Ensifer sp. PDNC004: one gene and its partner. The main gene of each other region encodes a partner of the protein of the gene in region 2 in a complex. Links are inferred from orthologs where the notes say so. Each region holds a gene or a part of one and is shown on either strand. Other genes may lie near its edges. The genes, in order: pnp and JVX98_RS15245.

The links.
Region 1: the proteins of JVX98_RS15245 (region 2) and pnp are in contact, whole or in part, in a cryo-EM structure (PDB 9QH0), measured with the Escherichia coli proteins. The link is inferred for Ensifer sp. PDNC004 from one-to-one orthologs.

Annotation. Positions count from the first base shown.
Region 1 is NZ_CP070353.1:2,698,870-2,710,715, reverse strand. What follows is about bases 1-2,901. They hold pnp (polyribonucleotide nucleotidyltransferase), read left to right. Parts: upstream 1-326; coding sequence 327-2,477; downstream 2,478-2,901. Other genes in these bases: JVX98_RS21480 (class I SAM-dependent methyltransferase), read left to right, coding at 2,559-2,901. Also shown: more of JVX98_RS21480, read left to right, coding at 2,902-3,575; JVX98_RS21475 (hypothetical protein), read left to right, coding at 3,731-3,952; JVX98_RS21470 (MFS transporter), read right to left, coding at 3,986-5,098; JVX98_RS21465 (DUF1127 domain-containing protein), read right to left, coding at 5,199-5,450; JVX98_RS21460 (winged helix-turn-helix domain-containing tetratricopeptide repeat protein), read left to right, coding at 5,590-7,095; enoyl-ACP reductase FabI, read right to left, coding at 7,189-7,995; fabB (beta-ketoacyl-ACP synthase I), read right to left, coding at 8,000-9,223; 3-hydroxyacyl-[acyl-carrier-protein] dehydratase FabA, read right to left, coding at 9,271-9,786; iron response transcriptional regulator IrrA, read left to right, coding at 10,108-10,530; JVX98_RS21435 (plastocyanin/azurin family copper-binding protein), read right to left, coding at 10,576-11,001; JVX98_RS21430 (trimeric intracellular cation channel family protein), read right to left, coding at 11,106-11,741. UniProt on the Escherichia coli protein: Involved in mRNA degradation. Catalyzes the phosphorolysis of single-stranded polyribonucleotides processively in the 3'- to 5'-direction. Also involved, along with RNase II, in tRNA processing.
Region 2 is NZ_CP070353.1:1,425,728-1,442,880, forward strand. Bases 6,663-10,032 are described here. They hold JVX98_RS15245 (ribonuclease E/G), read left to right. Parts: upstream 6,663-7,027; coding sequence 7,028-9,832; downstream 9,833-10,032. Other genes in these bases: JVX98_RS15250 (pyridoxal phosphate-dependent aminotransferase), read right to left, coding at 9,945-10,032. In the rest of the region: JVX98_RS15220 (NAD kinase), read left to right, coding at 1-358; JVX98_RS15225 (hypothetical protein), read left to right, coding at 461-949; JVX98_RS15235 (penicillin-binding protein 1A), read right to left, coding at 2,247-4,700; JVX98_RS15240 (N-acetylmuramoyl-L-alanine amidase), read right to left, coding at 5,038-6,282; more of JVX98_RS15250, read right to left, coding at 10,033-11,102; JVX98_RS15255 (DsbA family protein), read left to right, coding at 11,336-12,103; aroQ (type II 3-dehydroquinate dehydratase), read left to right, coding at 12,210-12,656; accB (acetyl-CoA carboxylase biotin carboxyl carrier protein), read left to right, coding at 12,682-13,161; accC (acetyl-CoA carboxylase biotin carboxylase subunit), read left to right, coding at 13,174-14,517; aat (leucyl/phenylalanyl-tRNA--protein transferase), read left to right, coding at 14,528-15,142; JVX98_RS15280 (DUF2155 domain-containing protein), read right to left, coding at 15,182-15,634; JVX98_RS15285 (NADH:ubiquinone oxidoreductase subunit NDUFA12), read right to left, coding at 15,756-16,151; JVX98_RS15290 (GNAT family N-acetyltransferase), read right to left, coding at 16,260-16,727; JVX98_RS15295 (GNAT family N-acetyltransferase), read right to left, coding at 16,853-17,153. UniProt on the Escherichia coli protein: Endoribonuclease that plays a central role in RNA processing and decay. Required for the maturation of 5S and 16S rRNAs and the majority of tRNAs. Also involved in the degradation of most mRNAs.

The DNA of each region.
Region 1 (11,846 bases), 1.3 Mb from region 2 along the record:
CCGGCTTTTTTATGGAGCGTTGAACGCTCGACGATTAAACTCTCCAGCCGCATAGGAAACGTGGCTAAACGAGAGCGTCCAGCGAGCCGGATGGGCCGGTATCGCGGATCAACCGATGGCCCGTCATGGGGCAGGATTGCAGGATGCTTCGGCCCCTGCTTGCCGGAAACGCCGCTTCAAAGCGGGTGAATGGGCAAAGCGGAAACCAGCCGATTGAAGCGTGAAGCCTCCCGTTGTCTTGCCCGTGATGCGCCATTTCATGCGGCCCTTCGACCGCCCGCGCTGCAACAGCCGCGGAGAGGTCCGCCGCACACGAAGGACAGAACATGTTCGATACCCACAAGGTTGAAATCGAATGGGCTGGGCGTCCGCTCAAGCTCGAAACCGGTAAGGTCGCCCGTCAGGCTGACGGCGCCGTTCTCGCCACCTACGGCGAAACCGTCGTTCTCGCCACCGTCGTTTCGGCCAAGGCGCCGAAGCCGGGCCAGGACTTCTTCCCGCTGACCGTCAACTACCAGGAAAAGACCTACGCCGCCGGCAAGATCCCGGGTGGCTACTTCAAGCGCGAAGGCCGTCCGAGCGAAAACGAAACGCTTGTTTCGCGCCTGATCGACCGCCCGATCCGCCCGCTGTTCCCCGAGGGCTACAAGAACGACACCCAGGTCGTCGTCACGGTCATGCAGCATGACCTCGAAAACAACCCCGACGTCCTGTCGATGGTTGCCGCTTCTGCTGCGCTGACGCTGTCGGGTGTCCCGTTCATGGGCCCGATCGGCGGCGCGCGCGTCGGCTACATCAATGGCCAGTACGTGCTGAACCCGCATCTCGACGAGATGGACGAATCGACCCTCGACCTCGTCGTCGCCGGCACGCAGGAAGCGGTGCTGATGGTCGAATCGGAAGCCAAGGAACTGGCGGAAGACGTCATGCTCGGCGCCGTCGTATTCGGCCAGAAGGGTTTCCAGCCGGTCATCGACGCGATCATCAAGCTCGCTGAAGTTGCCGCCAAGGAGCCGCGCGACTTCCAGCCGGAAGATCATTCCGCGCTCGAAGCCGAAATGCTCGGCATGGCCGAAGCCGAACTGCGCGACGCCTACAAGATCACCGAGAAGGCTGCCCGCTACGCTGCCGTCGACGCCGTCAAGGCAAAGGTGAAGGCACACTTCTTCCCGGAAGGCGCCGAGCCGAAGCACACTGCCGAAGTCATCGGCGCCGTCTTCAAGCACCTGCAAGCCAAGATCGTTCGCTGGAACATCCTCGACACCAAGAGCCGCATCGACGGCCGCGATCTGGAAACCGTTCGGGCGATCGTTTCCGAAGTCGGCCTTCTGCCGCGCACCCACGGTTCGGCCCTGTTCACCCGCGGTGAGACGCAGGCGATCGTCGTTGCCACGCTCGGCACCGGCGAAGACGAACAGTACGTCGACAGCCTGACCGGCATGTACAAAGAACGCTTCATGCTGCACTACAACTTCCCGCCCTACTCGGTCGGCGAAACCGGTCGCATGGGCTCGCCGGGCCGTCGCGAAATCGGTCACGGCAAGCTCGCATGGCGCGCTATCCGCCCGATGCTGCCGGAAGCCGAGCAGTTCCCCTACACGCTGCGCGTCGTTTCCGAGATCACCGAATCGAACGGCTCGTCCTCGATGGCTACCGTCTGCGGCACCTCGCTCGCCCTCATGGACGCTGGCGTTCCGCTTGCAAAGCCGGTTGCCGGTATCGCCATGGGCCTGATCAAGGAAGATGAGCGCTTCGCCGTTCTCTCCGACATCCTCGGCGACGAAGACCACCTCGGCGACATGGACTTCAAGGTCGCTGGTACCGACGCCGGTATCACCTCGCTCCAGATGGACATCAAGATCGAGGGCATCACCGAAGAGATCATGGGCATCGCGCTCAACCAGGCCAAGGGCGGCCGTCTCCACATCCTCGGCGAAATGGCTAAGGCCATCTCCGAAAGCCGTGGCCAGCTCGGCGAATTCGCCCCGCGCATCGAAGTCATGAACATCCCGGTCGACAAGATCCGCGAAGTCATCGGTTCGGGCGGCAAGGTCATCCGCGAAATCGTCGAAAAGACCGGCGCCAAGATCAACATCGAAGACGATGGCACCGTGAAGATCGCCTCTTCGTCGGGCAAGGAAATCGAAGCGGCCCGCAAGTGGATCCACTCGATCGTTGCCGAGCCGGAAGTCGGCCAGATCTACGAAGGCACCGTTGTGAAGACCGCCGACTTCGGCGCCTTCGTCAACTTCTTCGGCGCCCGTGACGGCCTCGTCCACATCTCGCAGCTCGCTTCCGAGCGCGTCGCCAAGACGACCGACGTCGTCAAGGAAGGCGACAAGGTCTGGGTCAAGCTCATGGGCTTCGACGAGCGCGGCAAGGTTCGCCTGTCGATGAAGGTCGTCGACCAGGCCACCGGCAAGGAAATCGCTGCCGAGAAGTCCGAGAAGAAGGGCGACGGCGAAGCCGCTGAATAAGCGCGCTTCACCCGAATGCATTCGGGGCGCGGGGCGGTTCGCTCCGCGCCCCTTTCTTGTAAGAAGATGACGGATAGACCGATGAGCCGAGATTCGTTGAAGACCCTGTTTTACCCGTTCGACAGCGGCGTGATCGACCCGCCGGGCGCGGGCGAGCGCGTGCTGTTCCTTGGCGCGGAAGCGGGCTACAGGCTGCCCCAGGGCTTCGAGGCGTCGATCACTGCCGTACAGCCGCTGCGGCCGCTCTATCGCGCCCTGGAGGCCGCCCGTGCCGACGTGGCGCCTGAAATCACCGGCGAGGACTACGACGTCACGCTGATCCTGTGCGGCAAGCACAAGGGCGAGAACGAAGACCGGATCGCCGAGGCGCTGAAGCGCACGCGCGAAGGCGGCCTGATCGTCGTTGCCGGCGGCAAGGAAGATGGCATCCAGTCGCTGAAGAAGCGCATCGCCAAGTTCGAATGGGACGGCGACCATCTGCCGAAATACCACGGCGTCGCCTTCTGGTTCACCCGTCCGGAAGATGTCACCGACGCCGTACAGAAGCTCGCCAAGGTGCCGGTGCGCGTCGATGGCCTGTTCGAGGCATCGCCCGGCATGTTCTCGCATGACCGCATCGATGCCGGCTCCGAACTGCTGGCCTCGCGTCTGCCGATCGATTTCCACGGCCACGCCGCCGATTTCGGCGCCGGCTGGGGCTATCTCGCAGCCAAGCTCGCTGAAGCGTCGCCGGGCACCAAGGGGGTCGATCTCTTCGAGGCCGATCACGAGGCGCTCGAGGCGGCCCGCGTCAACATGATGGCGAACGCGCCGCGCATGCCGGCGCGCTTCTACTGGTTCGACCTGACGAGCGAAGAGCCGCGCGACAAGTACGACCTCATCGTCATGAACCCGCCCTTCCATGAGGGCCACGCGGCTGAGCCGGCGCTCGGCGTCGCCATCATCAAGACGGCGCTGAAGGCGCTGAAGCAGGGTGGCAAGCTGATGATGGTCGCCAATCGCGGCCTGCCCTATGAGCAGGTGCTGGCCGAAAATTCCAAGGAATATGGCGAGACCTGCCGCAACGCCCGTTTCAAGGTGCTCTGGGCCAAGCGCTAGGCCCAGTAGGGCCCATTTTGCACGAACCGAGAATGGAAAAGCCGGGCGGATGACCCGGCTTTTTTGCATCTGGCCGCACGCCAGACTTTGCCCGTTGCCTTCGCCGCAGATCCGGCTCACCATGTGCCCGGTTTTGCTGCCGGAGGATGAGATCCATGACGTCGGGAGTAAACAGGCCGCCCTTGAGCGAGGATGCGGCCGAAGCTATCGCCAAGGACATCAAGCAGGGCGAGGGACATGGCGCGACCTCCGAGGTGCCCATGTCGTTCCTGCAGAGCCTCTACCGTTCGCCGCTTGACCCGGCACGCCGAACCCATACGGGTTTCGTCGTAGTGGCGGTCATCGTGGCCTTGCTCGTGCTCTTCATCCTGGTTTGAGGCAGCCGGCAGAAAGCAGGCGGACCGGGTCCGTCAGCTGCGGCGTTCCTTGACGATCAACAGCCCAGCGAGGGCGGCGCAGAGCAGGCCGAGGGACAGCGGCAGGCCGTGGTGTCCGGTCACTTGCATGGCAAGTCCCGTTGCCGGCGAGCCGACCATGCCGCCAAGGCCCCAGGCGAAGGCAAAGGCGGCATTGCCGGCGATCAAGGCCCGACCGCCGAAGCGCTCGCCGAGCTGGATCAGCGACAGGGTATAGATCCCGAACGTCACCCCGCCCCAGACAAAAACGAGCGGCCAGATGAGCCAGCTGTCGAACAGCCATGGCAGCAGCAGGCACCCGGCCAGGGATGAAAGCACGCAGAACAGCATGGTCCGCCTCGATCCCCTGCGTTCGGAGAGCCGTCCGAGCAGGACCTGCAGCGACGCATTGCCGGCAATGAAGCAGGTGATGAGCGGCGCGACGCGCGCCTCGTCGCTGCCAAGCGCTGCGCCATAGACCGCAAGCAGCGAAAGCAGGGTCTGCTCGAAGGCCGCAGCCGTCGCGACCGCAAACAGCAGCAACGGCGCCAGCGCGAAAAAGCCGGCGACCGAAGTCGCCTCCCCATTCTGTGGCATCTCCGGCAGGCGCGACACCAAAGCGAGCAGGATCAGGCCGCAGGCGAGGAAAGCCACGATGCCGATCAGGAATGGGGACCAGCCGGCCGTTCCGACCAGACCGAGCGACAGCGGCCCGATGGCGAAGCCGGCCGAAACGACGGAGGAATAGAGACCCATGATGCGGCCCCGGCGGGACGCGGGCGTAATCGCCACCAGCCAGGTCTCGCTGATCACGGATAGCGGATTGGCGAAGACGCCCAGCAGAAAGCGCAGTGGCATCCAGGCCCAGACGTCGGCGGTCCAGGCAATGGCGGCAAGCGTGCTGGCGGCCAGCACCGAACACAGGACCGCGAGCCGGGCACCGCCCAGCCGCCGTGAAAGCATCGGGATCAGAGGCGCCGACAGGATGAACCCAAGCGGCGTCATGGCCGCCGACAGGCCGATGAGGGCAGGTTCCGTCCGCTGCCGCTCCAGGATGAAGCTGAGCAGCGGATAGGTGAGCCCCTGCGCCACCGCAAAGACGGTGACCGTCGCGATGATGCCCGCCATCGCCGCCCATGGGGTCCGATCTTCCCGGAGCGTTGTGATCGCCTCGCCAAGGAGCGGCGCCGGTGGTGGCTGCTGGTCCGATGTCATTGCGCGGGTCACCTTAAAGCACTTGCCAGAAGGGTCTGGCCAGCTCCTCCTCGACCTGGCGTCGCGTCAGGCCGATATCGTCGATCAGATGTGGATCGCCCTTGAGCTTTCGCTCGAGCTCGACGTGAAATTGGTTCCGTTCACGCCAGGCGGCGACCATCCGTCTCAGCGTCTCGACAGGGTAAAGCGAACGCGTCGGGCTCCCCCGCGTCTTTGGCGCCGCTGGCTGAGGGGAAACGATGGGAGAAAAGGGGGCGTTGTTCATGACAACCTCGCTATCGGCTTTGAGGGATCCGGAGATCCTCGATCTGAAGGAGGTTGGATTCTGCGAAATAGGATCGACGCCGTACTTAAGCCCTTCCAAAAAGTTCTCAAAAACTTCCAAACGGGCTATAGATCGCCGCATGCAGGATACGCGGTTTGCCTTTGGTCCATTCGTGCTTGATCCGGGTGCGGGAACGCTCCTGCGGAACGATGATCCGGTTGCAGTCGGGCATCGCGGCGTGAAGTTGCTTGCGGCGCTCGTGGAACGGCCAGGTGAAATCCTTGCCAAGACCGAGCTGATGGACGCCGCCTGGCCGGGCACGGCCGTCGAGGAAGGCAATCTCACCGTACAGATCGCACAGCTCAGGAAGCTGCTCGGCCGGGCTGCCGACGGCGGCGAGTGGATTTCAACGGTTCCGCGCATCGGCTACCGTTTCATGGGCAATATCGAGCGGTTGGCGGGCGGGCGAAAGCCGTTGCCGTTGCCGAGCCGGCCGTCGATCGCGGTGTTGCCCTTCGTCAATCTCAGCAACGATCCCGATCAGGATGCCTTTGCGGACGGGCTGACGGAAGACCTGATCACTGATCTCTCCCGGAGCGGTGGCCTGTTCGTCATCGCCCGCAACTCCACCTTTGCCTACAAGGGAAGGGCGATGGACGTGCGCGCGATCGCGGAAGACCTCGGCGTGCGCTACCTCTTGGAAGGAAGCGCACGGCGCGCCTCCGGACGCGTGCGCATCAATGCCCAGTTGGTCGATGCGCTGAGTGGAGAGCACCTGTGGGCCGAGCGCTTCGATCGCAATCTGAAAGACATCTTTGCCGTTCAGGACGAGGTGACGGCGAAGATCGTCGAGGCGCTGCTTGGCCGGCTGCGCACCCCGCCGTCACGCAATCGCCCTAGGAGCCTCGAGGCCTACGATCTCTGCGTGCGGGCGCGCAAGTTGATCGACGATTCGCCGCAGACCGCCCGGGAAGCGCATCTGATGCTCACCCGTGCCGTTTCGCTCGACCCTGATTATGCCGAGGCCTATCGCTGGCTCGCCATGAACCACTGGATGGGGTGGGTGCACTGGGGCGCGCCGATCGAGCCGACCCGCAGCATCGCTCTGGAATTGGCGCGCAAAGCCGTCGCGATCGATCCCAGCGACGCCGGCTGCCGCTGGGTGCTGGCCAACCTGCTTGCCTACGAGCGCAACTTCGCCGAGGCCGACGCCGAGTTTGCCAGGGCCATCGAGCTTGACCCGAACGAAGCCGACACCTGGGCGACATTGTCCGACATCACGGTGCTGGCGGGCCGGGTCGAGGAAGGGCTGGAACACATTCGCAAGGCGTTCCGGCTGAACCCCTATCCGGCAAGCTGGTACTATCTGACCCTCGGCCAGGCGCAGTATGCGGCCGGAGACTACGAAGCCGCGGTCGAGACTTTGCGCAAGGATGAGACCTACCGTACCAGCTCCCGTCGCTTCCTGGCGGCGAGCCTCGCGCAATTGGGGCGGTTCGACGAGGCGCGCGCCGAGGTCGACCTGTTCCTTGTCGCCAACCCGCATTTTACGACCGGTTTCTGGGCGACGACCGAGCCGTTTCGTGACGCAGCGACGCTGGCGCACTTCGTCGACGGCTTCCACAAGGCCGGCCTTCCGGGTTGATGTTTCTCGAGCCTTACCGACCCCAAAACAAGAAACCCCGGCGAGATGTCTCGCCGGGGTTTTCGATAGAAGCTGGGTCGTTCGCCGCTGCCGTTACTCGGCGTCGGCTGTCCTGAGCGCATCGAGTGCCGGCATCGACGTAATGTTGTAGCCGGAATCGACATAGTGGATTTCGCCGGTCACGCCGCGCGAAAGGTCCGAAAGAAGATAGAGGGCCGAACTGCCGACATCGTCGATCGTGACGGTACGGCGCAGCGGCGAGTTCTTCTGCTGCCAGGAGAGCATCGCCCGAGCGTCGGAAATACCGGCGCCGGCAAGCGTGCGGATCGGGCCTGCCGAAATCGCGTTGACGCGGATGCCGCGAACGCCGTAGTCGGCGGCCAGGTAGCGCACGGACGCTTCGAGTGCCGCCTTGGCGACACCCATGACGTTGTAGTTCGGCATGACGCGCATGGAGCCGCCATAGGTGAGTGTCAGCATCGAGCCGCCCTCATCCATCAGCTCGGCCGCGCGCTTGGCGATCTCGGTGAACGAGAAGCAGGAAATCACCATCGTGCGGCTGAAATTGTCGCGCGAGGTGTCGGCGTAGAGGCCCTTCAGCTCGTTCTTGTCCGAGAAGCCGATGGCATGGACAATGAAGTCGAGCTTGCCCCAGCGTTCCTTGATCGCATCGATGACGGCATCGACCGACGCAATGTCTTCGACATCGCAGGGAAGCAGGAAGTCGGAACCGAGTTCGGCCGCCAGCGGCTTGACGCGCTTGCCCAGCGCTTCGCCCTGATAGGTGAAGGCCAGCTCCGCGCCTTGCGCTGCAAGCGACTTGGCGATGCCCCAGGCAATAGAATGGTTGTTGGCCACACCCATGATGAGGCCACGCTTTCCAGTCATCAGTCCCGTCATGGTGTTATCCGTTGTAGCGCTGGAAGACGAGCGTTGCGTTGGTGCCGCCGAAGCCGAAGGAGTTCGAAAGAACCGTATCGATCTTGGCATTGTCGATGCGCTTGCGAACGATCGGAACGCCATCGAATTCCGGGTCGAGTTCGCTGATATGCGCGCTTTCGCCGATGAAGCCGGCCTGCATCATCAGCAGGCCATAGATCGATTCCTGTACGCCGGCCGCACCGAGCGAGTGGCCCGTGAGCGACTTGGTCGACTGGATGTGCGGAATCTTGCTGCCGAACACTTCGCGGATCGCGCCGATTTCCTTGCTGTCGCCAACCGGTGTCGATGTGCCGTGGGTGTTGATGTAGTCGACATCGCCCTTCACGGTCGAGAGCGCCTGACGCATGCAGCGGGCAGCACCTTCGCCCGACGGAGCCACCATGTCGTAGCCGTCGGAGGTCGCGCCGTAGCCGACGATTTCGGCGTAGATCTTCGCGCCGCGGGCCTTGGCGTGCTCCAGTTCTTCGAGAACGAGAACGCCTGCGCCACCGGCAATGACGAAGCCGTCGCGGTTGGCGTCATAGGCGCGCGAAGCCGTCGCCGGCGTTTCGTTGTACTTCGACGACATGGCGCCCATGGCGTCGAACAGGTTGGACATGGTCCAGTCGAGATCTTCGTGACCGCCGGCAAACATCACGTCCTGCTTGCCCCACTGGATCATCTCGGCAGCATTGCCGATGCAATGGGCCGAGGTCGAGCAGGCCGACGAGATCGAATAGTTGACGCCGTGGATCTGGAACCAGGTGGCAAGCGTCGCCGATGCGGTGGACGACATCGCCTTCGGAACGGCGAACGGGCCGATACGCTTGGGGCTGACGTTCTTGCGGGTGATGTCGGCCGCTTCGACGATCGTGCGGGTGGACGGTCCGCCCGAGCCCATGATGATGCCGGTGCGCTCGTTGCGGGCGATGACGGCTTCTTCCAGACCGGAGTCGGCGATTGCCTGCTTCATCGCCACGTGGTTCCAGGCGCCACCCTGCGACAGGAAGCGCATGGCACGGCGATCGACGAGTTCGGTCGGATCGAGCGACGGCGCGCCCCAGACCTGGCACTTGAAGCCGTTCTCGGCGAAATCGGGAGAAAACGTGATGCCCGACTTGGCATCGCGCAACGACGCCGTGACTTCGTCTGCATTGTTCCCGATCGAGGAAACGATGCCGAGGCCCGTGACAACAACCCGTCTCATGGTACTGACCTTTTCTTTATTTCGTTGGCTGCGGAAAGGCCTGGATCTTACTCGGCCTTATCCTTCGACAGGCCGACGCGGAGGTCGGTCGCCTGATAGATAGTTTCGCCATCGGCTTTCAGCCAGCCGTCGGCCGTGCCGAGCACGAGCCGTCCGCGCATGACGCGCTTGAAGTCGATGCCGTATTCGAGAAGCTTGGTGTGGGGACGCACCATGCCCTTGAACTTCACTTCGCCGGTGGAAAGCGCCATGCCGCGGCCGGGCTCGCCGAGCCAACCGAGGTAGAAGCCGGTCAGCTGCCACATGCCGTCGAGGCCGAGGCAGCCGGGCATGATCGGGTTGCCCTGGAAGTGGCAGGGAAAATACCAGTCGTCCGGCCGCACGTCGTATTCGGCGCGCAGGTAGCCCTTGTCGAAGGCTCCGCCGGTTTCGGAGATATCGGTGATGCGGTGGACCATCAGCATCGGCGGCAGCGGCAGCTGGGCATTGCCGGGGCCAAACAATTCTCCACGGCCGCAGGCCAGGATTTCCTCATAGTTGAAGCTGGATTGTCTGGTCGTCATGAATAGATGTTTCCCCGCGTAACAAATTGTGTTGTCCGACCTGCTTTAGAGCAAGTTTGGCTTGAAATGAAGCGTGGCGACCCGGATCTTGCGGTTTTCCGTCCGGTCTCCATCGCTTCAGATGACGATTTCACTCCGCCGTCGCTTACAGGATCAATGTGGGCGCGACCAGAGTTAATTGCCAGCATTCCCCGAGTTTGACCGGTTTTTCGGGCTTTGCAACGCCTGTCAGGGCTGGAATCTATTGAAAGGCGAGGACGTAAAAGTTATATCGCGGAGGAAGTATTGTGAATTTCGCCGGGATACATGGAACGACCCTTGATGACGAAAGCAACAGAAGTGAGTTCGGAAGAAAGGCTTCGCCACTCAGGCCTGCGTCCGACCCGTCAACGCGTTGCCCTCGCCGATCTGATCTTTGCCAAGGGTGATCGCCACCTGACCGTCGAAGAATTGCACGAAGAGGCCGTCATGGCCGGCGTGCCGGTGTCGCTGGCGACGGTCTACAACACGCTGCACCAGTTTACCGAGGCCGGCATGATCCGCGTGCTGGCGGTGGAAAGCGCCAAGACCTATTTCGACACCAACGTGTCGGACCATCATCACTTCTTCGTCGAGGGCCAGAACGAGGTTCTCGATATTCCGGTCAGCAACATCCACATCGACAATCTGCCGGAGCCGCCCGAGGGCATGGAGATCGCCCATGTCGACGTGGTCATCCGTCTGCGCCGCAAGAACGGCCGCTAATAGGGCGGCCACCGTGACGGTGGCCGCGATGGCGATCGATCGCCGCTATTCCGTCACCGTCAGATTGGCGCGCATGCCGGCCTCGTAGTGCCCTTTGATATTGCAAAGGAGCACATAGGTGCCCGGCGCGAGCTTGGCTTTCAGCTGGCCATCGGCTCCGGGCTTCAGCTCGGAAACCTCGCCGAGGCTCTTGAGCTGCTTTTCGTCGACGCGATGCTTGGCCGCGATGAGATTGATCTTCTGGTCGGCTGATTTCAGCTTCACCAGCACCATCTCGTGCTCTTCGGTCATGGCGTCGTTGTGCACCAGGAAGACCGTCTCTCCGGCCTTTATCGTCGACTGGTCGAGTGTCAGTGTCATCGGACCACCCGCTTCACCACCTTCGACGACCTTGACCGTCGTGGCGGCAAATGCCGGCGAGGCCATGCAAAGAAGGGCGAGTGCGGCAAGCTTGTTGTTGAGGAAGCGCATGCGGTATCCCTTTCGCTGGAGCCGCCCGGGTGGCGGCCGACACCGCATCAACTACGCTACCCGTGCTGTCCGGCGCCTGTCATAGGCAGGCGGGTGCCCAAGGCTCACATCACGTCGTCCGGGTCGCGGCCAGGCAATGCCTTGCCGGTCGGCAGCGTCCAACCGAACTTGAGCGCGCCGGCGCGTACGGCAAAGGCCGAGGCCACGCCGAGCGCCGAGGCGGCCACAAGCGGCAGTCCCACCATCGTCGCCAGCACATAGGCGCTGGCGCCGATCAGCGCTGCCGTCACGTAGACTTCCGGCCGCAGCAGCACCGAGGGTTCTCCGGCCAGCAGATCGCGAAGCACGCCGCCGAACGTCGCCGTCAGCATGCCGGTAACGAGCGCGACGCCCGGCGACCCCGTGGCCGCATAGCCTTTCGCCGCACCCATCACGCAATAGGCCGACAGGCCGATCGCGTCGAGCCAGACGAGGACCCGGTAGCGCGAATCGAAGAGATGGGCGGTGAAGAACAGGAGAACGGCGACGGTGGCGCAGACCAGCAGATAGGTCGGGTTCGTGACCCAGAAGACGGGCGTGGCGCCGAGCACGACGTCGCGCATCGTGCCGCCGCCGATGCCGGTGACCGAGGCCAGGAACAGATAGCCGATGATGTCGAGCTGCTTGCGCGACGCCGACAGCGCCCCGGTGGCGGCAAACACGGCCACGCCGGCATAGTCGAGGATTTCGAGGATCGGCATGGGCGCTCCGTTTCAGCCCGATTGGCTCTCGCAGATCATTAGCGCACCGCCAGGATGAAGTCAGGGGGCGAACTGCCATTTGCAGCAGTGGGGCACGTCATGGCT
Region 2 (17,153 bases):
GCTGGAGGAGTTGACCTGCGACGGGCTGCTGGTCGCCACCCCGGCCGGCTCCACCGCCTACAATCTCTCCGCCCACGGACCGATCCTGCCGCTCGAGGCCCCGCTTCTGGCGATGACCCCGGTCAGCGCCTTTCGCCCGCGCCGCTGGCGCGGTGCGCTCCTGCCGAACCATGTCACGGTCGAGATCGAAATCCTCGAGGCCGACAAGCGGCCGGTGAACGCCGTGGCGGACCATCAGGAAGTAAAGTCGGTGGTCAGGGTAAAGATCGCCGAATCGGAAAACATGACGGCGCGTATCCTTTCGGATCCCGATCATTCTTGGTCGGACCGCATCCTGGCCGAGCAATTTTCGAACTGAGCGCACGTTCTCCGCGCGACCTATGGTATCATCCTGCCGGCCAGGTCTCCGCCGGCCCGCAGCAAACGGCAGCCGAGCCGCCGCCTTAAGGACGACGACCCAATGCACAGATCCGCCCTCCTCGCGCTGTTCCTGATTTTTAGCAGCGCCGGCGCCAAGGCTCAGGATGCCAACATCGTTCCGCCTGAGGCAACCTTCGTGACCAGCACCGGCTACTGGGAGGAAAGTGGAGAGCCGCTGTCGTCACTCGACCCGAACGCCGCCGCCGAGAAGCCGGGCGACTCCCGGCGCGGCTACTACAAGCTGATCGCGCTTCGCCAGGCGGACGGAACCGCCCAGGTCCATTTGCAGCAGGTGGAAGCGACCTCGGCCGGCCCCGTGGTGATTTCGTCGGCGGAACTCGAAGAATTCTCCGCGCTCAAGGCCTATGTCACCGACATCCGTCCGGAGACATCGACCGGCGTCACCGCACAGCCCGGCATGTTTGCGACCGTCTATCTGAAGACCGACCCGTCGGTGCGAGAACCTGAGAGCTGGACCGTGCTCATCGATGATCTCGGCGACATCAAGATCGAGCGCGCTTCCAACTGAGCAAAAGAAAGGGCCGGATGTGAACATCCGGCCCTCTTCAATTTCAGTTCGGCAGACCGCTGTCAGCCTTAGTTCAAATCATCCACGACGGCATCCGCGCCACCGGCAACGCGGTGTGCAAGGGCTGCTTCCATGAACTCGTTAAGTTCACCATCGAGAACGTCGCCCGGTGCCGTGCTTTCGACGCCGGTGCGCAGATCCTTGACTAGCTGGTAAGGCTGAAGGACGTAGGAGCGGATCTGGTGGCCCCAGCCGATGTCGGTCTTCGACGCGGCTTCGGCGTTTGCGGCATCTTCCCGCTTCTTCAGTTCGGCTTCATAGAGACGGGCACGCAGCATGTCCCAGGCCTTCGCCCGGTTCTTGTGCTGCGAGCGTTCCTGCTGGCACTGCACGACGATTCCCGACGGGATGTGCGTGATGCGCACGGCCGAGTCGGTGGTGTTGACGTGCTGGCCGCCGGCGCCCGACGAACGGTAGGTGTCGATGCGGCAGTCGCTCTCGTTGATGTCGATCTGGATCGAATCGTCGACGACCGGGTAGACCCAGATCGAGGAAAACGAGGTGTGACGGCGGGCATTGCTGTCATAGGGCGAAATACGAACGAGGCGGTGTACGCCCGATTCGGTCTTCAGCCAGCCATAGGCATTGTGGCCCTTGACGAGCAACGTCGCGGACTTGATGCCAGCTTCTTCGCCGTCCTGGATTTCCATCAGCTCGACCTTGTATCCCTGGCGCTCGGACCAGCGGGTATACATGCGCAGAAGCATGTTGGCCCAGTCCTGGCTCTCGGTGCCGCCGGCACCCGAATGCACTTCGAGATAGGTGTCGTTCTGGTCGGCCTCGCCCGAGAGCATGGCCTCGACCTGCTTCTTGGCCGCTTCCGCCTGGAGAACGCGCAGTGCCTGTTCGGCATCGGCGATGATCGCCGCGTCGCCCTCTTCCTCACCGAGTTCGATGAGTTCGATGTTGTCGTTGAGCTGCTGCTCGAAACGACGCAGGCCATTGATGCCGTCGTCGAGTTGCTGACGCTCGCGCATCAGCTTCTGCGCTTCCGCAGCATCGTTCCACAGGGTCGGATCTTCCGCCTTGTTGTTCAACCAGTCCAGTCGTCTTACCGCCTGATCCCAGTCAAAGATGCCTCCTCAGCAGGCTTATGGCCTGCTTGATTTCGTCGACAATATTCTCGATTTCGCTGCGCATGATCCTGCTTCTTGTGAACCGATAGGAAAGTGAGCGTCAAATAGCGATGCCCGCCGCTGATGTAAAGGCGGCGGGCATCGCGTGACGGGTATAAGGACTAGAACAGGCCGTTGGAACCGGAGGTCACTGCCTGGTTCGCCTGTGGCGAATTCTTGAGGATCTCTTCCGGCGGCACGTACTGGTCGAGACCGCCGATGACCGAGAAGGTGTCGGCCGGACCGGTGCCGGGCTTGAAGGCCTCGATGATCGTGTCCGGCTCGCCCTCTTGGGCGGCCATGCCGGTCTTGCGGTTGACGGCGACCATGCTCATTCCTTCGGGCACGACGAACTTGCTCGGGCGCGTACCCTTCACCGCTTCGGTCATGAAGTCGTTGAAGATCGGCACGGCAAGGCTGCCGCCGGTCGCGCCGCGGCCAAGCGGGGCCGGGTTGTCGAAGCCGAGATAGAGGCCGGCGACCATGTCGGGGGTATAGCCGACGAACCAGGCATCCTTTTCGTCGTTGGTGGTACCGGTCTTGCCGGCAACCGGACGATCGAGCTTGATCTTGCCTGCAGCCGTGCCACGCAGCACCACGCCCTCCATCATCGACGTGATCTGGTAGGAGGTCATCGGGTCGAGCACCTGCTCGCGGTTGTCGGTCAGAACAGGCTCTTCCTGGTTCTGCCAATCGCCGGCGTTGCAGTTGTCGCAGGTGCGGTCCTCGTGACGGAAAATCGTCTTGCCGTAGCGGTCCTGGATGCGGTCGATCAGCGACGGCTTGATCTGCTTGCCGCCATTGGCGAGAACCGAATAGGCCGAAACCATGCGCAGGACGGTGGTTTCACCCGAACCCAGCGACATCGCCAAGAGCGGCGGCATCTTGTCGTAGATGCCGAAGCGTTCGGCGTATTCGGCAACGAGGTTCATGCCCATGTCGTTGGCGAGGCGAACGGTCATCAGGTTACGCGACTTCTCGATGCCGAGGCGCAGCGTCGACGGGCCGGCGGAGCCGCCGCCGTAGTTTTCCGGACGCCAGACCTGGCCGCCGGCGACGATCTCGATCGGCGCGTCGAGGATAACCGACGCCGGGGTATAACCGTTGTCGAGTGCGGCTGCGTAGACGAAGGGCTTGAACGACGAGCCCGGCTGGCGCATCGCCTGGGTCGCGCGGTTGAATTCCGACTGGCCATAGGAGAAGCCGCCGACCATCGCCAGCACGCGGCCGGTCTGCGGGTCCATGGCGACAAGGCCACCCTGCACCTTCGGCGGCTGGCGCAGACGGTATTCGCCCTTTTCGGCGAGCGGCTCGACATAGATCACGTCGCCGGCGCCGAAGACGCCTTCAGGCGATTTCGCCGACTTGCGGTCGCCGTTGGCCGAACGATAGGCCCACTGCATGTTCTTGGCGGAGATGTGTCCCGTGACACGCTCGGCGACGATCTTGCCCGAAGCTTCCTTCTCCGGCTGGATGCCGATCTCGGCTCCCTGGCCATCAACGGAAAGCACGACGGCGAGCTTCCATTCGGGCACGTCGCTGAAGGCGACGACCGCACCGAGCGGCTCGCCCCAGTCGCCGCCGATCTCGATCGACTTGACTGGGCCGTGGAAGCCGCGACGCTCGTCATAGGTCAACAGGCCGGTCTGAAGGGCCTTGCGTGCCGCGGTCTGGAGACGCGGGTCAAGCGACGTGCGGACCGAAAGGCCGCCTTCATAAAGCGCGTTGTCGCCGTACTTCTGGATGATCTGACGACGGACTTCTTCGGCGAAGAAGTCGGATGCAAAGAGATGGGCGCCGCCGCGGCGCGGATTGACGCCGAGCGGCTGCTTCTTGGCCTCTTCGCCATCAGCCTTGGTGACGTAGCCGTTTTCGACCATGCGGTCGATCACCCAGTCGCGACGCTCGAGCGCTGCTGCGGTCTTGCGGAACGGATGGTAATTGGCCGGGCCTTTCGGAAGCGCTGCAAGATAGGCAGTCTCGGCAATGGTCAGTTCGGTCACCGACTTATCGAAATAGGTCAGCGCGGCGCCGGCGATGCCGTAAGAGTTCAGACCGAAGAAGATCTCGTTGAGATAGAGCTCGAGAATGCGGTCCTTGCTGTAGGCCTGCTCGATACGGAAGGAGAGGATCGCTTCCTTGACCTTGCGGTCGATCGTCTGGTCGGATGAAAGCAGGAAGTTCTTGGCCACCTGCTGTGTGATCGTCGAGGCGCCGACCGGGCGGCGGCCGGAACCGAAGTTCTGCAGGTTTACCGCGATGGCGCGCGCGAGACCGGTGATGTCAACGCCCGGATGCTGATAGAAGTTCTTGTCTTCCGCCGAGATGAAGGCTGCCTTGACGCGATCCGGGATGGCCTGGATCGGCAGATAGAGGCGCCGTTCGCGGGCATATTCCGCCATCAGCGCGCCGTTGCCGGCGTGGAAGCGCGTGGTCACCGGTGGCGAATATTTCGCCAGCACCTCGTAGTCCGGCAGGTCCTTGGTGACGACACCAAGATAGAGCGCCACGGCTCCGGCCACACCCAGCAGCAGAAACGCGCCAATCCCGAAAAAATATCCAATCAGCCTGATCATCAGTCAGATACCGGTACCTTAATTATCGTCCAATTGCCGAACCGCCCGACTGACAGTCCATGCTCTGTCCTGCCGGCTTTATGGCAGCGGCCCGACCAAACACTTTCACGCGAAATCGTCTGGCGTCGCAGCGTCCCGCCAACCCGGCTCCTCATATGGCGGGGAACTCCGGGCTTCAACTCGTTTCTCAACAAATCCGGGCGCAATTCCGGTTAGGTCCCGGATTGTGCGTAAAATAGGGCTGTTATGCGATAATCCCGTGCGCATCCCGTTGAAAAGCATAGCGCTGTTACCGGGGCGACACAAATCACTTCGTTCCCGGACCTGCCTTCAAACGTCAGCCGCCGCTGGCGACGGCCTGCTCGCGGTAGCGCTGCACGGCGACTGCAAGACGCTCGGAAACCTTCTTGCGCCATTCCGGGTCGAGCAGCAGCTTTTCGTCCTCCTTGTTCGACAGGAAGCCCAGTTCAAGCAGGATCGAGGGCACGTCCGGCGCCTGCAGCACGCGGAAGCCGGCGAAACGGTGCGGATTGTTGATGAGATTGATCTGCCCCTCAAAGGACGAAACGACGGCGCGTGCCATGTTGACGGAGAAGGCCTGCGTTTCGCGGCGTGTCAGATCGATCAGGATGTCGGCCACTTCCGCCGGCTCGCTCTGAAGCGGCACACCGGCGATTTCGTCGGACAAGTTTTCGCGGGCGGCTAGGCTTGCAGCCAGATGGTCGGAGGCCTTGTCGGAGATGGTATAGACCGTCGCGCCGCGGATGTCCTTCTGGCGCAGCGCGTCCGCATGAAGAGAAATGAAGAGATGGGCGCCCTTGTTGCGGGCGATCTGCACGCGCTGGGGAAGCGAGAGGAAGACGTCCTTGTCGCGGGTGAGAAAAGCCTCGATCCCGGCGCCCTTGTTCAGGGCCTCGACGAGATCCTTCGCGAAGGCGAGCGTAACGTGCTTTTCTTCCGTCTTCGTTTCGCCGGCGAGCGCGCCGGTATCGATGCCGCCGTGGCCCGCATCGATCGCGATGATGAACGGCCCGCCTTCCCTCGTGGGGGCGACGGCAACCGGCCTGTCGGTCTTGGTGGCGGCAACCGATCCGGTCCACTGCTGCTCACCGAGAAGCGCATCGAAGCGCGCCTGGTCGACGCGCTCGGCATCGAGCACGAGGCGGTAACCCTTGCCCCCCTCTTCCGCGACAACTTCCGCATGGGTGACCGCGACCGGGCCTTTTGCCGAAAAAACGATGCGGGAACTGCCCGCCCCCATGCCGCCGTAGCGGATCGCATCGAACAGGCCGCGTGGTTCAAGGCTGTCCGCCTTCAGGCCGAAGGCCGTTTCCGGCAGGTCGACCACGACACGAACGGGATCGGCGACATAGTGCAGGGAGAATTCCGGTTTGCGATCGAACTCGACGACGACGCGCGTGCGCGCATCGTCACCTGCGATCCGTGCCGCAAAGGCGAGCAAGGGACCCGGCTCGGCGGCCCCTGCCGCCGGCACGTTCCAAAGAAGACCGCCGGCTAGCAGCGATGCTCCGAGCAGAAGCCTGCCCGCGCGCGACATCAAAGACAACAGCGAACCACGCATACAAACCGCCAAAGGCCTCACCTCGGGCTCTCCACCACTTTCTCAGAAAACCAAACAGCAGCCGACGCACGGCTGCTGTACGCACAGGTTGATCAATGAACCCTTATGGTTAACCAATGCTTGACAATGATCATCTTCCCCGGCCAGCGGGGACAATCGATTTACCGTTTATCGACCTACTCCACGTGGACAAGCGAATCGATCATTATTGTGGCGGCACGGGCTTTTCCCTTGCCAATGTGACATAGAAAACATAAAAGCGTCACAAGGAGAAAGTGTTGACGGGATAGAACAGTCGACCGGGCAGCCGGAGCTTCTCCAAAGCTTGGCGCCAGGGTGCGGTCGAACCGGATTGACCGGTTAACTTATCGCATTGCGGTCGCAAGATGTTCATCCGCCGTCGCTGCATTTCCTCCCCGTACACTGGATCGCAAATTTCCGGCGGTGGCCGGAGTTCTTGATGGTGATTTTTCACCGACGCCCGCAAGCGGGCGCATTCATCGGGTCTTCATGAGACCTTAGACATTGGCATTCTTGTTTGGTCATTGATGTTGACTCAGCAGTATCGGTCAGAAGTAGCGCGGCCCCGGGACACACATGTTCCGGCTGTCGTCTGGCTGCTGCACCATCGCCTGCGCCAAACAGGAACTTTCATATCCGGCGCACCTTCCGACGTGTTTGGCAGTCTTCCTAAGGAAGCAGGTCTGTCTCCCGTTCCGCTGGCGCGCCGAGGAGCACAGCTTAGATGGCAGAGAAAATGCTTATCGATGCGTCTCATTCAGAAGAGACGCGCGTCGTTGTCGTTCGCGGGAACCGCATAGAAGAGTTCGACTTCGAGTCGGAACACAAGAAGCAGATCCGCGGCAATATCTACTTGGCGAAGGTCACCCGGGTGGAGCCCTCGCTCCAGGCCGCCTTCGTCGATTACGGCGGCAACCGCCACGGGTTCCTGGCTTTCGCCGAAATCCACCCCGACTACTACCAGATCCCGCTCGCCGACCGTCAGGCGCTCTTGAAGGCCGAAGCCGAAGAAGCGCGGCGCGACGACGACATCGAGCATGTCGAGACCGCCCCTGCCCCGGTAAGCGAACTCTCCGTTCCCGTGGATCTCGAAATCGTCACGGAAGCTGACGCTGAAGCCGAGCCGGTCGCAGCCGTCGCTGACGCCGCACCGGTCGTCGAAGAGGAAGCCCCGGCCGAAAAGCCGAAGGCGAAGCCGAAGCGCACCCGCAAGACCAAGGCCAAGGCTGCGGAAGAAGCCGCTGCCGCGTCGGCCGATGGCGACGAGAGCAATGGCGGCGAGATGGCTGCCATGGTCGATACCGACGCCATTTCCGAGGATGTCGACAGCCGCCGTCGCCATGACGACGACGATGATGACGACGACAGCCACGACGGCGAAAAGGAAATCATCGAATCCGTCGGCGCCGAAGACGCCATGGAAGAGGTTCCGGACCGTCAGGTTCGCAAGCCGCGCAAGCAGTACCGCATCCAGGAAGTCATCAAGCGCCGCCAGATCCTGCTCGTTCAGGTCGCCAAGGAAGAGCGCGGCAACAAGGGCGCTGCACTAACGACCTATCTGTCGCTTGCCGGCCGTTACTCGGTGCTGATGCCGAACACCGCACGCGGCGGCGGCATCTCCCGCAAGATCACCAACCTTCAGGACCGCAAGCGCCTGAAGGAAATCGCCCGCGGCCTCGAAGTGCCGCAGGGCATGGGCGTGATCCTGCGCACCGCCGGTGCCAACCGCACCAAGGTCGAGATCAAGCGCGACTTCGAATATCTGATGCGCCTGTGGGAAAACGTCCGCACGCTGACGCTGAACTCCACGGCCCCCTGCCTCGTCTATGAGGAAGGCAGCCTGATCAAGCGCTCGATCCGCGATCTCTACAACAAGGACATCAGCGAGATCATCGTCTCCGGCGAGGAAGGCTACAAGGAAGCCAAGGGCTTCATGAAGATGCTGATGCCGAGCCACGCCAAGGTGGTTCAGCCTTACCGCGACGTGCATCCGATCTTCTCGCGCTCCGGCATCGAAGCGCAGCTCGACCGCATGCTGCAGCCGCAGGTAACGCTGAAATCCGGCGGCTACATCATCATCAACCAGACCGAAGCGCTGGTTTCGATCGACGTCAACTCCGGCCGTTCGACGCGCGAGCACTCGATCGAAGACACCGCACTCCAGACCAACCTGGAAGCTGCCGAAGAAGTGGCTCGCCAGTTGCGTCTGCGCGACCTTGCCGGCCTCGTCGTCATCGACTTCATCGACATGGAAGAAAAGCGGAACAACCGCTCGGTCGAGAAGCGTCTGAAGGATTGCCTGAAGAACGATCGCGCCCGCATCCAGGTCGGCCGCATCTCGCATTTCGGCCTGCTCGAAATGTCGCGCCAGCGCATTCGTGCCTCGGTGCTCGAATCGACGATGCAGACCTGCCCGCACTGCAACGGCACGGGTCATGTTCGCTCGCAGTCCTCCGTCGCCCTGCACGTGCTGCGCGGCATCGAGGAACACCTGCTCAAGAACACGACGCACGACATCACCGTGCGCACCATCCCGGATATCGCGCTCTACCTGCTCAACCAGAAGCGCGGCACGATCATGGACTACGAAGCCCGCTTCGGCGTTTCGATCATCATCGAGGCTGACGCCCATGTCGGCGCCCAGCACTTCGCGATCGATCGCGGCGAGCCGGTCGAAAACCCGGTCAAGATCGAGCAGCTGCTGCACTTCGAGCCGGAAGAGGAAGAAGACGACGTCGTGATCGAAGAGGATCTCGACGAGGAAGAAGCAGGAGAAGTCGTCGGCGAACAGCGCCAGGAACAGCCGAAGGCTGCTGCCCAGTCCGACGATCAGAATGGACGCAAGCGCAAGCGCCGTCGCCGCCGTCGCGGCAAGGGTGGCCAGCAGGCCGAAGGCAGCGCCCTCCAGGTTTCCGAATCGGCAGGCGATGCTGACGACGGTTCCGATGAGGATGAAGGCGATGACGAGGGTGTCGATGCGGACGCCGCGACCGCCGATGGCGATCAGAAGCGCAAGCGCCGCCGCCGGGGCAAGCGTGGCGGCCGCCGCAACCGTCCGGAAGGCGAAGGTGAAGGCCAGCTCGATGCCGATGCCGATGCGGAAGCCGGCGACGATGGCGCAGACGAAGCCGAAGCCGTAGAGGCACCGGCCGCTGCAGCCGAGGTCGAAGTGGCTGTCGCTGTCGAGGAAACGGCTGTGGTTGCCGAAGAAGTCGAGGTGGCGGACGCAAAGCCTGCCAAGCCGAAGCGCACCCGCAAGAAAGCCGTCAAGGCTGAAGAACCGGCAGTCAGCGTCGACGAAGTTGCCCAGGCAGCGATCGAAGACCAGCCCGCCGTTGCCGACCCGGCCGTCGAAGCGGTGGAAGAGGCTGCGGCCGACCTTGCCGAGACCAAACCGGTGCGCGCCAACCGCGACCTTTCGAAGATCGCTTCCGAACCGGTGGTAACGTCGAGCGCGACGAAGCCCGAAGAGGAAGAGCCGGCCAAGCCGAAAAAGGGTGGCTGGTGGCAGCGCCGCGGCTTCTTCTAAGCCGCGCTGCAAGTACCAAACTCTGAAAATACGAAAGGCCCGGAGCGATCCGGGCCTTTTCCTATAGACGGATGACAGAAGGGGCTTTGCCCCTGCCCGTTCGCTCAGGCGGTCACGCCAGCCAGCGTCCGATCCTGTCCATCGCCTCGACCATGTCGGCCTCGGCACCAGCATAGGAGAAGCGCATCGTGCGGTGCCCTTCCAGCGGATCGAAGTCGAATCCAGGGGTCGCCGCGACATTGATCTCGGCGAGCATCCGCTTGGCAAAGGCCATGCTGTCATTGGTAAAGCGCGTGACATCCACGTAGGCGTAGAAGGCGCCGTCCATCGGCGAGGCGATGGAGAAGCCGATCTCCGGCAACCGCTTCATCAGCATGTCCCGGTTGGCGGCATAGGCGGTCTTGTAGCGGTCGAGTTCCTCATGGGCGTCGAGTGCTGCTTCTGCCGCAATCTGCGAGAGCTCGGGCGGCGAGATGTAGAGGCTCTGGGCGATGCGCTCGAAACCGCGCACCTTGTCGGCCGGCAGCACCATCCAGCCAATCCGCCAGCCGGTCATGCAATAGTATTTCGAGAAGGAGTTGATGACGATCACCTCGTCGGTCACCTCCAGCGCGCTTGCCTCTTCGCCGGCAAAGGTCAGCCCGTGATAGATCTCGTCGGAGATGAAGGCAATCGATTCGGCTCGGCAATAGTCAGCCAGCGCCTTGAGGCCGGCCCTGCCCGTCACGGTGCCGGTGGGGTTGGCCGGGCTCGCCAAAAGCACGCCTTTCAAAGGACGGCCTAATTTCGCAGCGGCACGTGAAAGACTTTCAGGCGTCAGAGTGAAGCCGGTCTCGGCATTGGCCTCGACCTCGACGACCGTCAGGCCGAGGGCTGCGAGGATGTTGCGGTAGGCTGGATAGCCCGGCCGCGCAATGGCAACACAGTCGCCGGGATCGAAGAGAGCCAGGAAGGCGAGATTGAAGCCGGCGGATGAGCCGGAGGTGACCGCCACCCGCTGCGGATCGAGCGCGATGCCGTGGCGTTTTTCATAGTGCCGGGCGATTGCTGTGCGCAGCGACAAGGTGCCGAGCGCGTCGGTATAGCCGAGCCTGCCATGCTCAAGCGCCTTGCGCGCAGCGTCGAGAGCTGCTTTGGGCGCCGGGTGGGCAGGCTGCCCGACCGCCATCGAGATCACCGGGTGGCCGGCGTCGCGGCGACGAGTCGCCTCCGCCAGTACGTCCATCGCATGGAAAGGTTCGACGGCACTGCGTTTTGACAAATCTACCAACGGAAAATCCTCGATATGCGGCTGTTCTCCAGCCCTTTGCCCGATGAAAATGACCTTCACAAGTCCGCGAGTGCCGTATTTCCGCCGATTTTGCCGTTTCGTTTCCGCAACACCCACCCTATGCTGCCGGCATATTGCGGATACGAGGAATCCTGTTGTCACTCAGAACAGCCGGTTGACCCGGCGACACGCGATGGACGACACACAGGATACGCAAGGACAACGAGGTAGAAATGAACTTCAGCACCAAGATGATTGCCGCCGGGACGCTCGCAGCGTTCGTGGCCGGGGTCAGCCTGCCCCAAAACGCGTTCGCGCTCGACGCGAAGCAGAAGGAAGAGATCGGCGCCTTCATCAAGGAATACCTGATCGCCAATCCGGAGATCATGCTCGAGGTCCAGGAGGCGCTGACGACGAAGCAGCGCGCCAAGCAGCAGGAAGCGGCGGAAGGCGCGATCACTGAGAACAAGAAGGCGATCTTCAATTCCGACTATGACATGGTGCTCGGCAACCCCAAGGGCGACGTCACCGTCGTCGAGTTCTACGACTACAATTGCGGCTACTGCAAACGCGCGCTTTCCGACATGGACGACATCCTCGCCAAGGACAAGAACGTGCGCTTTGTGCTGAAGGAACTGCCGATCCTCGGCCCGGATTCGCTGGCCGCCCACAAGGTGAGCGCCGCCTTCCGCCTGGTCGCTCCGGAAAAATACGGCGACTTCCACCGGGCGCTGCTCGGCGGCGAGGACCGCGCCACGGAGGAGACGGCGCTTGCGGTTGCCGCCAAGCTCGGCGTTTCCGAAAAGGACCTGCGCGCCAAGATGGAAAAGGAGCCGCATGACGCGGCCGTGCGCGAGGCCTACAGCCTTGCCAACGACCTCGGCATCACCGGAACGCCTTCCTACGTCATCGGCAACGAAGCGGTCTTCGGAGCAGTCGGCGCCGAGGAGATCGAAGGCAAGGTCGCCAATATGCGCGAATGCGGCAAGACAGCCTGCTGACAAACCTTCCCATGACTGTGGACAAATCCCGCGGGGGCCCAAAGGGCTTTTCCTCGCGGGACCATCAGTCTATAGGTAACCCTCCATGACCGGACCGGAATCCCTTATGCCATCGACCATTTTCGTGCTGAACGGCCCCAACCTGAATGCGCTGGGCAAGCGCGAACCGGGTATTTATGGTGGGCAGACGCTGGCCGACATCGAGGCCATGTGCAAGGCGGAAGGCAAGGCGCTCGGCTTCGACGTCGATTTCCGCCAGTCGAACCATGAGGGAACGCTGGTCGATTGGCTGCACGAGGCCGGCAACGTCGCCGCAGGCGTTGCAATCAACCCGGCTGCCTATGGCCACACGTCGATCGCACTTCATGATGCCATCCGCGCCATCGGCATTCCGGTCGTCGAACTGCACCTCTCGAACATCCATGCGCGTGAGGAGTTCCGCCACAAGTCGATGATCGCACCCGCCGTCAAGGGCGTCATCTGCGGCTTCGGCGCACAGAGTTACATTCTTGCGCTGCATGCGCTAAAGAACCTGACAAATCCGTCGAAATAAAAAGAACACAAGAGGCTCATATTCCATGGCTGACAAGAAACCAGGTATCGACCAGGCGCTGATCCGCGATCTCGCCAATATTCTCAAGGACACCGATCTGACCGAGATCGAAGTCGAGCAGGACGACCTGCGCATTCGCGTTTCGCGCAACGGCACGCCGGTTGCGATGCCGATGGCCATGCCGCAGATGCCGGCTTACCAGATGCCCGCCGCAGCGGCCGCCCCGGCAAACGCCGTTGCCGCTCCCGCCGCCGAGAGCGCCCGCGCATCGAAGAATGCCGTGACCGCGCCGATGGTCGGCACTGCCTACCTGTCCCCCGCACCGGGAGCCCGCCCCTTCGTTGAGGTCGGTGCCACGGTCAAGGAAGGCCAGACGATCCTCATCATCGAAGCGATGAAGACGATGAACCAGATCCCGGCTCCGCGCTCGGGCAAGGTCACCGAAATCTTCGTCCAGGACGCAGCCCCCGTCGAATATGGCGAACCGCTGATCGTAATCGAATAAGGCGGCGCGGCGATGATCTCGAAAATTCTCATTGCCAATCGCGGCGAAATCGCCCTTCGCGTGCTTCGTGCCTGCAAGGAACTCGGCATCGCCACGGTCGCCGTTCATTCCACGGCCGACGCCGACGCCATGCATGTTCGCCTCGCCGACGAGAGCGTCTGCATCGGCCCGCCGCCCTCGCGCGATAGCTATCTGAACATTCACCAGATCGTCGCCGCCTGCGAAATCACCGGTGCCGACGCCGTGCATCCGGGCTACGGCTTCCTGTCGGAAAACGCCAAGTTCGCCGAAATCCTCGAAGCGCACGACATCACCTTCATCGGCCCGACGGCGGAACACATCCGCATCATGGGTGACAAGATCACCGCCAAGCAGACGGCGCAGGAACTTGGCATCCCGGTCGTTCCGGGTTCCGACGGCGAAGTGAAGCCGGAGAACGCGCTCGAAGTCGCCCGCAAGATCGGTTTCCCGGTCCTGATCAAGGCGACCGCCGGTGGCGGCGGCCGCGGCATGAAGGTCGCCCGCAGCGAGGCGGACCTCGAAGAGGCCGTTGCGACGGCCCGCACCGAAGCGCTTGCCGCTTTCGGCAACGACGCCGTCTACATGGAGAAGTACCTCTCCAAGCCGCGCCACATCGAAATCCAGATCGTCGGCGACGGCGCCGGCAATGCGGTGCATCTCGGCGAACGCGATTGCTCGCTGCAGCGCCGTCACCAGAAGGTCTGGGAAGAGGCGAATTCGCCGGCCCTCAACGTCGACCAGCGCATGAAGATCGGCCAGATCTGCGCCGACGCCATGAAGAAGCTGAAGTATCGCGGCGCCGGCACGGTCGAGTTCCTCTACGAGAACGGCGAGTTCTATTTCATCGAAATGAACACCCGTCTTCAGGTCGAGCATCCGATCACCGAAGCGATCACCGGCATTGACCTCGTGCACGAGCAGATCCGCGTCGCCTCCGGCGGCGGTCTCTCGGTCCAGCAGGAAGACATCGTGTTTTCCGGCCACGCGATCGAGTGCCGCATCAATGCCGAAGACCCGCGTACCTTCGTCCCCTCCCCGGGCACGATCACGCATTTCCATGCGCCGGGCGGCCTTGGCGTGCGCGTCGATTCGGGCGCCTATCAGGGCTACCGAATCCCGCCTTACTACGACAGCCTGATCGGCAAGCTGATCGTGCATGGCCGTACCCGCGTCGAATGCATGATGCGCCTGCGCCGCGTGCTTGACGAATTTGTCATCGACGGCATCAAGACGACGCTTCCGCTGTTCCAGGACCTGATCAATAATCAGGACATTGCCAACGGCGACTACGACATCCACTGGCTGGAGAAGCATCTGGCCACCACGTCCGAGTAAGGACCAGACATTGAAAGGGACGCGCAGCAAGCAGCCCGATATTACGCCGGACATGCTGCTGCGCGCCTATTCGATCGGCCTCTTCCCGATGGCCGATTCGGCCGATGATCCGGAGCTCTTCTGGGTCGAGCCAGAAATTCGCGGAGTGATCCCGCTCGCAGGCTTCCACACCTCTCGCAGCCTCGCCAAGACCATCCGCCGAAAGCCTTTCGACATCCGCTTCAACACCGCCTTCGAAGCGGTCATGGACGGCTGTGCTGCCCCTGCTCCCGACCGGCCGACAACCTGGATCAACAATAAGATCCGCACGCTCTACGCGACACTGCACTCGATGGGCTATGCCCACAGCGTCGAGGCCTGGGAAGGCGACCAACTGGTCGGGGGGCTTTACGGGGTTTCGCTCGGCTCAGCCTTCTTCGGCGAAAGCATGTTTTCCAGACGCACCGACGCCTCGAAGATCTGCCTCGTGCATCTGGTCGAGCGACTGAAGGCGCGCGGCTTCGAACTGCTCGATACACAGTTCACCACCGAACACCTGAAGTCGTTCGGCGCCGTCGACGTGCCGAAGGCGGAATACGAAGTATTGCTCGCGAACGCGATGTCGTCGCCCGACCTCGCCTTCTAACCAAGGCAAATTCTAAAGAATGGGGATATGCCCCGCCGCTCAGCGCTTCTGCGCGGTATCCGGCGGCGGCAGGTCCGAGGTCGCCTTGCAAGACTGCAGCCAGACGTCATAGACCGGATGCTCGACGGCGTTCAGACCGGGGCTGTCGGCAAACATCCAGCCGGTAAAGATACGGCGGATCTTGCGGTCGAGCGTGATTTCCTCGACCTCGACGAAGGTGGTGATCTTCTGCGCTTCCGTATCGTCACGGCTATAGCAGACGCGCGGCGTGACCTGGAGGGCGCCGAACTGCACGGTCTCGCCGATATAGACGTCGAAGGTGGTGATGCGGCCGGTGATCTTGTCGATGCCGGAGAAGACGGCGACGGCGTTGGAAAGGCGGGCTGCGTCAACGGCTTCCGCAGATGCGACCAGCGGCAAGGCGGCAAGCAGGGACAAGCCCAAACGCCGTGCTCCTTGGCCGATTGCCTTGCGCAGATCAGAACCTGCCATCGTCGCCTGTCTCCCGCGTATCCTGTTCGTCATGGATTTCAGGCGCTAACCATCAATTGTGGCCTCGCCATGATCGAGGAACCCATTCCGCGGTCCGTCGTCGTCACTGAGAACAGATTATTCAGGAGCCGGGCGTCCAGGCGTCGTAGTCGCCGGTTACGCGCGGGCGCTTGCCGGTGGCAGCGATCGAGCCCTGTGGGCGGTAGGCGTTGGCCGTGCCGGTCGGATTGGCGCGGTGCGCCTTCTGCCATTCCCGCGGCGTGTACTTTTCATCGGCCGGCGAAACGTCGGTCCGGTGGTGCATCCAGCCGTGCCAGCCGGCCGGAATGGCGGAAGCTTCGGCGTAGCCGTTGTAGATCACCCAGCGGCGGGTGCGACCTTCAGAGTCCTTGCCGCCCTGGTAGTAGACATTGCCGAGTTCGTCTTGACCGACCCGTTGACCGTGGCGCCAGGTGTGAAAGCGCGTTCCGATCGTCTGTTCGTTCCACCAGGTGAAAATCTGCAGCAGGAGCTTCATGGATGCCGTCCTTGACCGGCCGTTGGGAAGGCGGCCAGATACCAAAACAATGTTCCCGCTTATGCCCCGCCGCTCAGGGCTTGTCCAGTGATTCCGAGGTAAAGGCGGTCATTTCAACGGTAGTTGAAAGCCGAAATGGCTGCGCGCAAAGCCCAGGCGCTCATAGAAGCGATGTGCATCGGTGCGCACGGCGTTGGACGTGAGCCTCACCTTCCTGGCCCCCTTCTCCCGCGCCTCAGCAATCGCATGGCGCATCATGCGTTCGCCGATCCCACGGCCGCGCATGTCGGCGCGCGTCTGAACGGCTTCGACGATCAGGCTGGAGCTTCCCCGCCCGGACAGCGATATGTGCAGCGCGGTTTGAAAGGTGCCGACGACCTGCCCTTCGAGAACCGCGACGAACAGCGTCTGCAGCGTCGAGGCTTCAATCCGGTCGTAGGCAGCGGCGTAGTCTGCGAAGGCCTCAGCGTCGGTCGTGTCGCCGTGACCGCCCAGCGGATCATTGGCGAAGAGCGCGACGATCGCTTCGAGATCCTTGCGCTCAGCCTTGCGGATCATGAGTTCGGTCGCGTCCATGGTTCTCCGCTCACATCGTTCATCGGCTGCGGATCAAGCACTCGGAGGTAACGGCGCGATGACAGCGCCGCTTCTCTCAGGCTTATCCACAGGCATGCGAAACGTCAGGCAACCGGGCGGATCGCCTAGCCGAGAAGCGGCTTTTCCAGAACGATGGCCGGCAGGCCGGACGGGTCGTCGCCCGCCGTCTCACCCACTTCGGCAAAGCCATGCGCCCGATAGAAGGTGAGCGCGTGCAGGTTCTGCGGCTCGACCTCGACGCGCATGCGTTCGGCGTCCGGAAAGCAGGTCTCGAGCTCGGCGAAGATATCGCGGCCGACGCCCTGGCGCTGGAACTTCGGAAGGACATAGAGCTGGTGCAGCACCACCGTCTTGGCCTGCGTGTCGGACATCGCCGCATAGCCCATGCCGCCCAGCTGCCTTCCA